DNA from 3 places in the Limosilactobacillus walteri genome. Region 2 is predicted to be linked to each of the others. Evidence: predicted binding sites of a transcription regulator. Region 2 holds the regulator's gene; each other region holds the start of a gene.
What was found. The regulator Rex, encoded in region 2, represses fermentation and respiration genes when NADH is low (regulators of the CRP and FNR family bind a similar motif). The targets are predictions, from matches to a motif close to TTGTGAANTANTTCACAA.
Positions count from the first base shown of each region.

Region 1: the regulator Rex is predicted to act here: its motif matches at 2,614-2,631, upstream of DTK66_RS03210 (iron-containing alcohol dehydrogenase).
Region 3: the regulator Rex is predicted to act here: its motif matches at 2,016-2,033, upstream of DTK66_RS03880 (glycerol dehydrogenase).

Region 1 is NZ_QORN01000010.1:1,381-6,420, forward strand. It holds gene trpX (tryptophan ABC transporter substrate-binding protein) at 1-614, shown strand, start outside; gene rlmH (23S rRNA (pseudouridine(1915)-N(3))-methyltransferase RlmH) at 1,083-1,562, shown strand; gene DTK66_RS03200 (hypothetical protein) at 1,730-1,909, shown strand; gene DTK66_RS03205 (NADPH-dependent FMN reductase) at 2,023-2,559, shown strand; gene DTK66_RS03210 (iron-containing alcohol dehydrogenase) at 2,777-3,949, shown strand; gene DTK66_RS03215 (VOC family protein) at 4,173-4,949, opposite strand; gene DTK66_RS03220 (pyrroline-5-carboxylate reductase family protein) at 4,952-5,040, opposite strand, start outside.
Region 2 is NZ_QORN01000029.1:31,527-36,566, forward strand. It holds gene DTK66_RS07425 (ABC-F family ATP-binding cassette domain-containing protein) at 1-1,653, opposite strand, end outside; gene DTK66_RS07430 (redox-sensing transcriptional repressor Rex) at 1,897-2,541, shown strand; gene groES (co-chaperone GroES) at 2,777-3,061, shown strand; gene groL (chaperonin GroEL) at 3,148-4,773, shown strand; gene DTK66_RS07445 (prolyl-tRNA synthetase associated domain-containing protein) at 4,933-5,040, shown strand, end outside.
Region 3 is NZ_QORN01000015.1:6,230-11,269, forward strand. It holds gene DTK66_RS03870 (shikimate dehydrogenase) at 1-415, opposite strand, end outside; gene DTK66_RS03875 (MFS transporter) at 402-1,619, opposite strand; gene DTK66_RS03880 (glycerol dehydrogenase) at 2,057-3,178, shown strand; gene DTK66_RS03885 (ABC transporter permease) at 3,270-4,499, opposite strand; gene DTK66_RS03890 (ABC transporter ATP-binding protein) at 4,492-5,040, opposite strand, start outside.

The sequences.
Region 1 (5,040 bases), on a different contig from region 2:
GTGCCGGTTTAATCAAGAATAAAAAACATCCTGAGGGAAATATTACAGGTGTGCATGATGTTAATCCTAGTGAACAACAGATTGCATTGATAAAGAAGTTCATGCCTAATATTAAAACGCTAGGTGTAATTTATACGTCGAGTGATACCTCAGCTGAAAGTCAATACCAAACAATGGTTAAAGCAGCTCGTGAGTTGCATATTAATTTAAAAACTTATACGATTGCTAATGCCAATGAGCTGAATCAGACTTCGCAGACGATGTTGAGTAAGGTTGATGCCGTTATTGTCCCTAGTGATAACACCATTGCTGGAGCGATGGGGATATTGGTAAAAAATGCGAACGCTGTGAATAAGCCTGTCTTTCCGAGTGCTGATACAATGGTAAAGGATGGTGGAGTAGCATCTATTAGTCTTAGCCAGTATGGACAAGGGAAAGCAGCTGGTAAAATGGCAGCCCGTATCTTAAAGGGTGAGAAACCTAGTCAAATGGCGATTGATGATTACCATCATGGCGAACCAATCCTTAATTTGAAACAAGCACATAAGTTGGGGATGAAGGTTCCAGCAGATTTTCAACGAGCAGCAGAACAGAATGGGACGATTATTAATTGATTTAAAGGTAAAATTCCGAATATTTCAAAAAGTTAAAGTTAGTAACATTCGCTAGGTAACGTTGTGTCGCATATTTACCACAGATCGTGTTGTAATTGGTTAGAAATACGTTAAAATAGTACTGTGAATTTGCTTGTGGATAAGTCGGTGGAAAACTTTTGCGCAATTTAAGAAAAATTTATAATTGTTGATATAACAGTAACAATTATTGTTCAAAAGTTATCCACAGGGGATGCGTTCAAATGTGGATAAGTGGATTTTTGAACGTTTTTAATTATCTAATCCCTTGCGCGCCAAAGGGTTATCGAAATGATGATGAACGATTGTTCCTGTAGATAACTGTGGATAAGTAAGTTTTAAGAAAACGCTTTTTTGAACAAAAAGTTGCCGAACATTCGGTAAACGTTAAACAATTTAAAATTTCCTGTGGATAAGTTTGTGGATAAACTGTGGAAGGTAGTGGATATCTTGAATATAAAAATTATTGGTGTGGGGAAGCTGAAAGAAAAATATTTTAAGGCAGGAATTGCCGAGTATGCTAAACGATTAGGACGCTATTGTAAGTTTGAAATCGTCGAAGTACCAGATGAAAAGGCGCCTGAATCTCTAAGTCAAGCTGAAATGGACGAAGTGATGGCAAAAGAAGGAGAACGAATTCTTGATAAAATCAAGGATCGTGAATATGTATATGCCTTAGCGATTAAAGGCAAGGAACGGACATCAGAAGAATTTGCCAAAGAAATCAATCAACTAACAACATATGGTCATAGTGATATTACTTTTGTGATTGGTGGTTCATTAGGATTAAGTCCGGCCGTTTTAAAGCGGGCAGATACACAAATTTCATTTGGGCGTTTTACTTTACCTCACCAATTAATGCGGTTGGTTTTAAGTGAACAAATCTATCGAGCTTTCACTATTATTAACGGCCTGCCATACCATAAGTAAAGAATTTCTTGGTTTTCGTTTAGAAATCCCCTTAAGATCAATGAAAATGTTATAGTGATTAGAAGGAAAAGATGTAATGATATGTTTTAAGGATTTGATTTAAGATAAGCAAAAGATGTTACCGAGTAATTTTACAATGGTTAGTAGTTATAGTAAGCCTATTTATTATGCAAGATATGGCAAATGCAAGTACAAAGAATAAAATATTACTGACATTACCTAATGAGGAAAGAATTGAGAATGATGAATTTGAACGCTATCAATTTCGGGCGAAACAACTGCGGACTTGGTGGCAGGTGAAGCGACCGAAATATAATGTTAATTGGTCCTTTTATCAAAAGAAATGAGGGTGCTGAAAATAATACAGGCCCTCGTTTTTTTGATATCGAAAAGAATCACTTTGTTATTACCTTTTCATAAAAACTATTAAAATAAGGGTATTAACAAGGAGGTCATTCGAATGAAAAAAGTTGGAATTATCGTTGGCAGTGTTCGGCCTAATCGACGGAGTATGCAAGTAGCTAGTTGGCTAAAAATACAACTTAAAGAGAGCGCGCAAGTTCAATTTGATATTATTGATTTAAAAAAAGTTGATTTACCAATGATGGATGAGCCACGGATTCCTTATTTAGGAATATACGCTCACAAAAAGACGCGTCAGTGGAGTGAATTAATTCAAAAATATGATGGATTCGTCTTTGTTTTTCCACAATATAATTGGGGTTACCCAGCTGTGCTAAAAAATGCTATTGATTACCTAGGTAAGGAATGGCAGGGAAAACCGGTTAGCATGGTAACTTTTGGAGGTCATGGCGGTTCTCAAGCGCAGGTTGCGATGAAGTTAGTGATTACTGGGCTGAAGATGCAACCATTACCGGTTAATATGCAGATTAGTATAATGCCGACTGATTCGACCGCGACAGTTGATCGAATTTTGAATACTTACAACCCGCAAGCGATTCTTATGCGGATAGCTTTTGACGAAGCACTTAAATAGCTTGTGATAAAATTAGCAATTTTTTGCGAAACAGAATGATAATATTGTTTCAATTTGTGAATATTATGACAAAGAACGCGAAATTGCGGTGGATTAGGCAATAATATCTCCTTAAATCAGGCAATAATTGATAAAAAATCAAAATGTTCCTATTGCAAAAGTTATACGGTTGCATGATAATGGTAACGTATTCAAATGCCATGAGGAGGGTATTTTAATGAATAGACAATTTGATTTCTTAATGCCAAGCGTGAACTTCTTTGGTCCTGGTGTTATTGCTAAAATTGGTGATCGTGCAAAAATGCTCAATATGCACAAACCATTAGTTGTTACTACTGAAGGTTTATCAAAAATTGATAATGGTCCGGTAAAGCAAACTCTTGCTGCATTGGAAAAGGCTGGCGTAGATTACGCAGTATTTACTGGTGTAGAACCTAACCCAAAGATCCGGAACGTTAAAGCCGGTAAGAAGATGTATGAAGATGAGAACTGTGACTCCATTATTACTGTTGGTGGGGGTTCTGCTCACGATTGTGGTAAGGGTATCGGTATTGTTTTGACTAACGGTGATGATATTTCCAAGCTTGCCGGAATTGAAACATTGGACAATCCTCTTCCACCACTTATGGCAGTCAACACTACTGCAGGTACTGGTTCAGAATTAACACGTCACGCAGTTATCACTAACGAAGAAACTCATTTGAAGTTTGTTGTCGTTTCATGGCGTAACATTCCATTGGTATCATTCAATGATCCAATGTTAATGCTTGATATTCCACAAGACATTACTGCTGCTACTGGTTGTGACGCCTTTGTTCAAGCTATCGAACCATATGTTTCAGTTGACCACAACCCTATCACAGATAGTCAATGTAAAGAAGCTATCCAATTAATCCAAACTGCTTTGCCAGAAGTTGTTGCTAATGGCCACAACGTTGAAGCACGGACTAAGATGGTCGAAGCTGAAATGCTTGCCGGAATGGCATTTAACAACGCTAACCTTGGTTACGTTCACGCCATGGCTCACCAACTTGGTGGTCAATATGATGCTCCTCACGGTGTTTGCTGTGCCTTGCTTTTGACTACTGTTGAAGAATATAACTTGATTGCATGCCCAGAACGGTTTGCAGAATTAGCTAAGGTAATGGGCTATGACACGACTGGCCTTACCCTTTACGAAGCTGCTCAAAAGTCAATCGATGGTATGCGTGAAATGTGCAAGCTTGTTGGTATTCCTTCATCAATCAAGGAAATTGGTGCTAAACCAGAAGACTTTGAAATGATGGCTAAGAATGCCCTCAAGGATGGTAATGCCTTCTCTAACCCACGTAAGGGTACTGTTGAAGATGTCGTTAAGCTTTACCAAAAGGCTTACGATGGCATTTACTAATAATTAATTGAAAAGTAGGCAGGTATAATCCTGTCTCTTTTTATATTCAAGCGTGAACTAGTTATAGGAAGCGCAAAGGGACTCTAGTGTTCGGATTTTCCGAACGCTAGAGTCCCTTTGTGTACTGCGCTGTAGCATTTTCAACTATATAGGGGACTTATGTCACAGACCTATTTACGTCCTATAGATTTTAACCAAAGAAATAAGTTTGTACTGCACTCCCTTATTCCTTATCAGTTAATTCAAACCGAATCTGCCCAAGCTGCAACTTTTCTGGAAGCTTGGCACCATGGAAGATCAGCTTGAATAAACGATTTTCTACCCCAGGCGTAAAGATTAGTTGCTTGTTGCCGATGTTGACAGTAAAGTTATCACCTTCACGTAAGACCTCCGCTTGAAGAATTGCTGACCATTGTTTAGCAGTTTCTTCAGGATCGCTTACGTTAAAGACAGCCTGTTTAACAAAGAGGTCACCAGCAGGGTGGAACTTGATTAATCCTTGTTTCTTCAAGTCTTCACGACGTTGATCATCATTTTCGTTCCATTGAATGAAGAATGGCGCTGGTAAATGGTTGGCTAACTCATCGTTAATATAGAAGATCTTCCATTGGACTAATTTACCAGCAGGATCAACCCGTTTGCCATCCGTAATTTCACCGACGTCAAGTCCTAATCCTTTTAAGCGGCGGTGAGTTGCTACAATATCATCTGTTCGAATAGCAATTGTAGTGATCCGTTGAATACCATCAAAATAATCTTCAACGGCATCATGAATTGCAGAATTATTTTGATAAGGAAAGGCCGCTGCTTTTTCTTTATCTGCAACTGTCAATAGTTCGATATAGTTTAGACCAAAGTAGTCAAGGGCATTTTTTGTTCCCCAGTATTCATGTTTACCACCGGGAGCAAATGCTAAGCCCTTAGCATTAAAATAGTCAATTGCGTCTTGAAGATCAGTCACATCGACCATGGTGTGATCCCAATTTAATGTTTCTACCATTATTAATCACCTGTATTCTCTTTGCCTAGTTCTTTTGTGCGTTTAACAGCAGCAAGGACGGCATTCTCAATTCCGGCTGCAAATGAACTCT
Region 2 (5,040 bases):
TGCTCCCTTATTAGTATTGGCGTTTTCGACAATAGTAGGATTTTCCTTATCCTTAGCGGCAAGGTAGTCGTCATAGTCCCCTTCGTAATGTTTGATGCCGTTTTGCTGCATTGCCAAAATATCTGTAGCAACTTGATTGATAAAGTACCGGTCATGGGAAATAAACAACACAGTACCGTCAAATTCATTAATTGCACTTTCAAGAACTTCACGGCTATCAATATCAAGGTGGTTTGTAGGTTCATCAAGAATTAAGAAGTTAATTGATTTGAATGATAATTTGGTTAATTCAAGACGGGCTTTTTCTCCACCAGAAAGTTCATGGACAACCTTATAAACATCATCACCCACAAATAAGAAACTGCCAAGCAGGGAACGAATATCTTTTTCTGGCACTTCTGGATGGTCATCCCATACTTCTTCAAGGACAGTCTTATGGGGGTGCAATTGTTGCTGCTCCTGGTCGTAGTAGCCAATTTCAAGGTTTGCCCCCATCTTGATTGTTCCGCTAATAAGCGGGATTTTATGGAGAATTGATTTGAGTAAGGTTGACTTGCCGATTCCGTTGGGGCCAACAATCCCGATTCGTTGCGGCTTACGAACGGTGAATGAGAGCGGGCCGGCAAGTACCTGTTCATGATAGCCGACTTTTGCCTGCTCCACATCGAGGACTTCATTTCCGCTTGCTTTATCTGCGTGAAAATGGAAATGAATAGACTTGTCATCAGTTTCTGGACGGTCGAGACGTTCCATTTTCTCTAATTGTTTACGGCGTGCTTGGGCTCGTTTAGTCGTTGAAGCGCGGACGATATTACGATTGACAAAATCTTCAAGCTTAGCGATCTTTTTTTGCTGTTGGTCATAGTGCTTCCATTCTGCTTGAAGCCGCTCTTGCTTATGTTGAACAAACTGGGTGTAGTTACCGGTATAGTGGGTAAGGGTCTTATTATCAAGGTCATACACGTCATTAACAACACGGTCAAGGAAGTACCGGTCGTGGGAGACGATGAGGAGGGCCCCTTGATAACTTTTGAGGTAGTCTTCAAGCCACGCTAAGATATTCATGTCTAAATGGTTTGTTGGTTCGTCTAAGATTAATAGTCCTGGCGCTTGAAGGAGAATCTTAGCGAGGGCTAATTTTGTCTTTTGTCCACCAGAAAGGGAGTTAATCGGGGTATCATAAGTATCTTCGTCAAAACCGAACCCGTGTAAAATTCCCCGCATCCGGGAAGCATATTCATATCCGCCTTGCTTCTTAAACGATGTTTGCAATGTATCATAGGAGGCCAGAATTTGTTGATAATGCTCGCTGCTGCTATCGAGTTCACCAAGCTGCTGCTCAAGGTCGTGGATCTGTTTTTCCATCTTATGTAATGGCGTAAAAACTGTGTCAAGCTCAGACCAAATGCTATTTTGACTATCAAGTCCCTGGTCCTGGGCGAGATAACCGATTGTCAGGTCCTTGGCTTTGGTTATGGTCCCTTCGTCAGGTTCAGTAATGCCGGCAATCATTTTTAAAAAGGTTGTTTTGCCGGCACCGTTACGGCCGACGAGGGCAGTCCGACCGTGCTCTTGGATTTGTAAATTCATATTGTGAAATAAAACGTCCGCGCCAAATCGCCGGGTAACGTCATTTGTTTGTAAAAGTAACATTTTGAAACCTCATTGTAATTCCGTTAATTTGATATGATTTTATTTTAGCAGATTTCTAATTTTAAATAAAAATTTGAAAATATTTTTGTATTTTAGTTCACAAAAAATAGTTTAATTGCTAGAATATACACAGACTTAAATTTCACAAAGTAAAAATTAGTAAGTTTATCCATAATTAAACCTAGCAATCAGTTGGCAAACTAGGCAGGAGAAAAAACTAATTTTAGGAGGAACAAAGGTAGAATGGTTAATAAAAAGATTCCACGAGCAACTGCCAAACGGTTGCCGATTTACTTCCGTTATTTAAATGTATTGAAGGATGCAAATAAGCAACGGGTTTCATCGACTGAGCTATCAGAAGCAGTGCAGGTTGATTCTGCAACGATTCGTCGTGACTTTTCATATTTTGGTGAACTTGGTAAACGGGGCTATGGTTACGATGTGGAGAGTTTGTTGAAGTTTTTTAAGGGAATTCTTCATCAGGACTCTTTAGTTAGTGTTGCCTTAGTGGGGGTTGGTAGTTTAGGGAGCGCCTTATTAAACTTCAATTTCCATCAAGATACAAATTTGCGGATCAGTGCTGCCTTTGATACTAAGCCAGAATACGCTAACACTGTTAAGAGTGGTATCCCAATCTATCCTTCTGAAGACATGGTTAAGCAATTAAAAGAACAACAGATTGATGTTGTTATTTTGACTGTTCCTGGGATCAAAGCACAGCATGTTGCTGACCAATTGGTTGAGGCAGGTGTAAAGGGAATCCTTAACTTTACTCCCGTACGGTTATCCGTGCCAAAGAATGTTCAGGTACAAAATATAGATTTAACAAATGAATTACAGACGTTGATTTACTTCATTAAAAATTATAGTGAAGATTCAGTTGAATAATTATTAAAAGAGCATTGGTTTAATGGAAGCGTTAAACTAGTGCTTTTTGTATATTAATAGCCTATCAAATCAACGTTTAGTTATAACTAGAATATTTAAAAATACTTGATGGTCAAAAAAAGTCAAAGTGTTTTTATTGCATTTTGGAAATAACATGTTATATTTAAATATGTGGTTAGCACTTAAACGTTTTGAGTGCTAAAAATAAATTTATTAACAAGATGGAGGGATTAACGTGTTAAAACCATTAGGAGATCGCGTTGTTCTAAAAGCTGAAACTGAAGAAGAAAAGACAGTTGGTGGAATTGTCCTTGCTTCTAACGTAAAGGAAAAGCCAACTACTGGAAAGGTTATTGCCGTTGGAGAAGGTCGTACTTTAGACAACGGACAAAAGCTTGCTCCAGCTGTTAAGGAAGGCGACCGCGTATTATTTGATAAGTACGCTGGCAACGAAGTAGAATATGACGGTGAAAAGTACTTAGTTGTTCATGCTAAGGACTTAGTAGCAATTGTTGAATAAAAAATTATTATTTGAAAATTATTGAGGTTGAAGGATCGTTTTCCTTCACCGTCTCGAAAAATGAAATCAATTTTGAGGTGACATAAATGGCAAAAGAAATTAAGTTTTCTGAAGATGCACGGAGCGCTATGCTCAGTGGTGTTGATAAGTTAGCTGATACTGTTAAGACAACGATGGGACCAAAGGGACGGAACGTTGTTTTGGAACAAAGCTATGGCACACCTACTATTACTAATGATGGGGTTACAATTGCTAAGAGCATTGAACTCGAAGATCAATTTGAAAATATGGGTGCTAAGTTAGTAGCCGAAGTTGCTTCAAAGACTAACGACATCGCTGGTGACGGTACTACTACTGCTACTGTTTTGACCCAAGCAATTGTAAATGCCGGAATGAAGAATGTTACATCTGGTGCAAACCCAGTTGGCATTCGTCGTGGTATTGATAAGGCTACAGAAACTGCTGTTGAAGCATTAAAGAAGATGTCACACGATGTAAAGACCAAGGATGACATTGAACAAATTGCTTCTATTTCTGCTGCTAACCCAGAAGTTGGTAAGTTGATTGCTGATGCAATGGAAAAGGTTGGTCACGATGGTGTTATTACCATTGAAGATTCCCGTGGAGTTGACACTAGTGTTGACGTTGTTGAAGGAATGAGCTTTGACCGTGGTTACATGTCACAATACATGGTTACTGACAACGACAAGATGGAAGCAGACCTTGACAACCCATACATCTTGATTACGGACAAGAAGATCAGCAACATTCAAGATATCTTGCCATTACTTCAATCAGTTGTTCAAGAAGGCCGGGCCCTCTTAATCATTGCTGATGATATTACGGGTGAAGCATTACCAACTCTTGTTTTGAACAAGATTCGTGGAACATTCAATGTTGTTGCTGTTAAGGCTCCTGGCTTTGGTGATCGTCGTAAGGCTCAACTTCAAGATATTGCCGTATTGACGGGTGGTACTGTTATCTCTGATGACCTTGGCATGAGCTTGAAGGATGCTACTGTTGATCAATTAGGTCAAGCAAACAAGGTTACTGTTACTAAGGACACTACTACGATTGTTGACGGTTCTGGATCAAAGGAAGCGATCCAAGAACGAGTAGAACAAATTAAGCAAGAAATTGCCAAGTCCACTTCTGACTTTGACAAGGAAAAGCTTCAAGAACGTCTTGCTAAGTTATCAGGTGGGGTTGCCGTTGTTAAGGTCGGTGCCGCAACTGAAACTGAATTGAAAGAAAAGAAGTACCGGATTGAAGATGCCTTAAACGCTACTCGGGCAGCCGTTCAAGAAGGATTTGTTCCTGGTGGTGGTACCGCATTAATCAATGTTATTTCTTCTCTTGATAAGATTGACGCTGAAGGCGATGAATTAACTGGTATTAACATTGTTAAGGCTGCCCTTGAAGCTCCAGTTCGTCAAATTGCTGAAAACGCCGGTGTTGAAGGATCAGTAATTGTTAACGAATTGAAGAACGAAAAGGAAGGTATCGGTTACAACGCTGCTGATGGTAAGTTTGAAGATATGATTAAGGCTGGGATTGTTGACCCAACAATGGTTACCCGTTCAGCTCTTCAAAATGCAGCTTCTGTATCAGCATTGCTCCTTACTACTGAAGCAGTTGTTGCTGATAAGCCAGATCCAAAAGATAACCAAGCTCCAGCTGCTCCACAAGGCGGCATGGGCGGTATGATGTAATAACTTGAAGATGCTAAAGCGACTGAGTTTTCTCAGCCGCTTTATTATTTTCAAGCAGAAAATGTTACAGCGGAGTAGCTGACAGGTACTTCAAACGTTGATAAATTATCAGTGGAATTGCCAGTTCGGGACCGCGTTCTTTTGCTGTAAGAAGTAAAAATGGCGATTAGTAATAAGCAAGTATTAAAGTATTTAGATGATGCTAACATTAACTACCAAGTTGTTACCCATCCACCTGTCTATACTGCTGAGGAAGCAGATAGGTAT
Region 3 (5,040 bases), on a different contig from region 2:
GGGTTCCTGCACCACCAGCACCAGTTAACACCATTTTCTTGCCCCGGATATCCAAGCCTTCATCCGCTAGCGATTTCATAAAGCCGGTTCCGTCAGTAGTATAGCCAGTTAATACGCCATTATCATTTACCACAGTATTGACCGCTCCAGCCATCTCAGCTGCTGGCGATAGTTTGTCGAGGAGCGGTAAAATTTTTTGTTTATTTGGCATTGAAACATTTGATCCCCGCATCTCAAGCGTGCGAATCGCCTGCACCGCATCCGCTAATTGGTCATTACCCACTTCAAAAGCAAGATAGGCGTAATTTAAGCCTAATTTAGCAAAAGCATTGTTATGCATCGTTGGTGACATTGAGTGTCTGATTGGTGTTGCCATAAGGCCAATTAAAATCGTGTGTCCATCAATTCGTTCCATTCTTAATCTTCCCCTTTGTATTTAATAAAGCTAAAATAACCATTAAAATTGTTCCACTAACGGCAACTGCTAGGTCCCCCGCAAATGCTAATTGAATACTATGCGCGGATAAAACACCCGTAATTAGCGGAACCGTGAATGAGGCGATACTGCCAAAAAAGTAAAATGCTCCGGTCACCATGCCACGATGGCGGGGGTAAAGGTTCATGAAAACCGTTAATCCCGTCTGCATAATTCCACCAGCAGCACTAAATCCAAATACCAAACTGGCTACACTGACAAGGTTAATATTATTCCCCGCAATTAGGATAATGAGTAACGCGATAACTGCCGTTAAATTCAAACTAACCAATAAAGTCATTTCATTAACATTCCGCTTTAACAAAATAAATAAAGTAATTACTCCTATAATTGAACCAACACTGTAAAGCGATAAGAGTGTATGAGCAGCAAGGTTGCCGTACCCGAGGGACTTCTGCGCAAAAAGGGTAATCCACTGTGTAAACCAAATCATCACAGCCATGGATGAGTAACCGTATCCGAGCAGGAGGATTGTTGCAACCATTTTCCTAATTGACTTCTTAGGTCGACGAACCGTTTGTTGATGGTGACGGAGCGTTACCCGTTGAATTTTAGGAAATTTGATAGTGCTCATATTAATCATATTTGTAATAATCAATACCGCCATTACAATAAAGGACCAACCAAACCATAAATTATTAGCCGATAAAGCCGCGACAATTAATGGCAAGATAAATTCCCCAAGCGAAACAAAGCCTTTAATTAAAATCGTATCGTAGCCTTTACCATTATTCATTTCTACTAAAGTCGTGTATGTCCCTGCATCTAGTGCCGAATTAGCAATTCCTGCTAAAATCGCTAGACCATAAGCAACCGGAATACTGTGTGTCATTACCATCCCAATAGCAAAAATCAAGTAACAGGCCATGCCAATAAACACAAACAATTTTCGACTAAGCATATCAGCTAAGGTTCCAGTTATTAGGTAAGCAATTAACCGCCCGATTCCAATTCCCGAAATAACAAAAGATACTGTTTTAATCGGTACTTGCCAGACACTCCCAAGAGCAACCATATTTTGCGCTAAGATAATGATTCCAAAACCATGAATCAAGTAGTTCAAGTAAAGGCTCAGTGACAAGCGACGTTTATTAATCTGTGATTCGGCAACAGGCATTTCCATATCTCTTCTCTCCCTTTAATAATCATAAAAAAGCGCTAACCAGATCTGAGACTCAGTCAATCTAGTTAGCGCCTTGGGCGATATGTCAATTCGCCGTAATTATATACAGGAACCCTGAATATCTCGCTCTACTAGACTAACACCTAGCAAAGCATCATTAACTCAACTCTGCTTAGGTCCGAACGTCCCAGTCCGCACCTAAACAGCACGGACCTACATAAAGTAAGCAAAGCCAAAATAATAGTTCTTAGCAGTTAATGATAATGAGGTCATCAAGAATCTTCCTTTCCGTTTAATTATTGTCTATTATTAAAACATTCTAATAATTCAAAGTCAACACTTAATTTTAAATTAATTAAATGAGCCGAAACTTCCCTCAAAGCTTTAAAAGTGATATTGTTAAAGAGTACACAAAGCATATACTGGAGGGATTTAATATGGTTGAAGAATTCGGTTCACCATCGTCTTACATTCAAGGCAAAGGTGTACTTTTCGAAAGTGATAAGTATTTACAAGACTTTGGCAAAAAGCCCTTATTATTAGCGGGCAATACGGTTTATAAAATCGTTGGTCAAAAGTTTGAAGAATACTTACAGGATAACGGTTATGATGTCACTCGCGTACAGTTTAATGGCGAGTCATCAACCAATGAAGTTGACCGAGTAACTGCTATCGGTAAAGAAAATAACGTTTCAGTAATTTACGGTCTCGGTGGTGGCAAGACAGTTGACACCGCTAAGGCTATCGCTGATAACTTACATCTACCAGTAGTAATTATGCCAACGCTTGCTTCTAATGATGCCCCTTGTTCACGACTTTCAGTTATCTATACCGATGACGGTGGCTTTGACCACTACCGGTTCTATAACCAAAATCCTGACTTAGTGTTGGTTGACACCCAAGTAATCGCGGGTGGTCCTGTTCGGATGTTAATCTCAGGAATTGCAGATGCGCTTGCAACAAATGTTGAAGCCCAAGCAGTTGCTAAGGCTAACAGCGATACAATGCTTGGCGAAAAACAAACATTGGTTGGTAATGCGATTGCGCAAAAGTGTGAGGATACTTTATTTGATTATTCCCACCTTGCTGTTGCCGCAGCCCAAGATCACGTTGTTACGCCCGCGCTCGCCAAGATTGTCGAAGCTAATACGCTGATGAGTGGCCTTGGTTTTGAGAGCGGTGGTTTATCTGGTGCGCACGCAATTCATGATGGTTTAACTATCCTTGAAGAAACCCATGACTTAACTCACGGTGAAAAAGTTGCCTATGGAACTTTAACCCAACTAATGCTCGAAGGTGCCGATGAAGAACGTTATAATAAATATTTCCAATTTATCTTATCGTTAGGTTTGCCAACAACCCTTGCAGACCTTCACCTAGAGAATGTTTCCGATGAAAAATTACTCAAGGCTGGCGAAGCTGCTTGTTCTGAACAAGATACAATGGACCGCTTACCATTTGCGGTTACTCCTGATGATGTAGCGCAAGCATTCCGTGCTGTCGATGCTTATAGTAAGCAATTTTTAAGCACCCATCGTTGTCATCACAGTCGAATGTAGACTCGTTACTTATAAAATTTAGTGAAATACATCAAAAAGCCGTTAGCGTTCATTTTTGAATGCTAACGGCTTTTATCTATCTTAAATATATTTAAGCTGTAATCCGCTTTATCATTGCCTTAATTAGGTTTTCACTACTATAAGAAAAAACATTATTCTTATATACTTTTGCAGAAAATAGATACATTATCATTACGAATATAATAGAGATCAGTAATGAAATATACCCATCACTGTAGGTTGCAGCTCCTCTTGCGATTCGGACTGGCATTAATCCTTGACTCATATATGGAAAGTAAGACAATATTTTTGAAATCGCTAAGTTGGGGTTACTTTGAGTAAGAAAGCTTAAAAAATATGGAATCAACATTAAACTTGCAACACTACTTGTGGCCTGTGAAATATCTTCAACTCTTGAAACAAATGAAGCAAAAATAGCAGCTAGAAATACATATAATACTAAAGATACAACTGTTAATAGTATAACAATAAGGATGTATTGTGCGCTTATGCCACTTAGATATTTATTTAAATCCAGAACTTTTTTATGCATTTTTTGAAGTATTAAATATCCTAAACCTCCAAGCACACTATAGATAATTATTTGAAATCCTATCAAATAAAAAATTCCTAACATTTTACCAGCATAATGTTTATCTGCCGGAATGGCTGCTGTTAAGCCTTCGATTAAATGGTTTCCTTTTTCATTTCCAATTTCAGCGCCTGTTATGCTTATATAACTGGTTAAAAAGAAAAATGCAATAATAACTGCAAACTCACTAAAATATTGTGCAGATTCTGAGTTATTTAATTTAATCGTATTACCATCATAATTAACATTTTCTTTCTGTACGTTTACATCTTTTATAATGTTTTGCCATTGTTTTTCATTAAGACCAGCTTTACTTGCCATATATTGCGATTTAAGCAGTGTTATATTTTTCTTTAACTCATTGGTTGGATCGCTCGAATTGCTACTTGCATTATATTTATAATTTATTTCAGAAAAATCGTTCTTAATATACAAAATCCCATCAACTACACCATCAGCTAAATCAATTTTTAACTTATTATTATGAGTATTAATCTTAGTATTGATTTGATATGTTGAAGTTTTTTGATTTTTTAATGCTTCTTGTATATTTTTATCTGCTACAACAGCAATGATTGCCTTATGATCTGAATTTTGATCATCAACGTATTTAGTAAATCCAATACCGATGCCTATTAAAAGAATAGGAGCGAGTATCATCCAATAATATGTTGGCGATAAAACTCTTTTTTTAAAAACCATTTTGGCTACTACCAGTATTTTATGCATTTTCCATGGCCTCCTCCTTTATAATTCTTCTAAAAATGTCATCAAGAGTTGGCTCCAACAGACGATATCCCGTTAAAGATGGTTCTTTTTTCGCTAGTTCAATTGCCTTTCTTGCATTTTCTTCGGAATCAAACGTTAGAACTTTTCCTGGAAAATCATCTTTTTGATGAACCACCCCATTAAAAACAGTTGGCTGCATCTCATTAAAAATACCTTCCAAATAAATTTTATTTTTTTCAAAATTCGATCTAATTTGGTTTATCGGCCCATATAGTTTCTGTTCGCCGTTTACTAACATAAGAATTTTATCAGAGACTTCTGTTACATTATTCATGTTATGTGAGGAAAAAATAACTGCTACTCCCTCTTCTTTTAATTGTTTTACAACTCTGATTAAAAGACTGATGTTTACTGGGTCTAACCCCGAAAAAGGCTCATCAAGAATTACTATCTTTGGCTTATGAATTAGTGTTGTAATCAATTGGACCTTTTGCTGATTGCCTTTCGACAGATTTTTTATTAATGTACGTTCAGTGCCTTT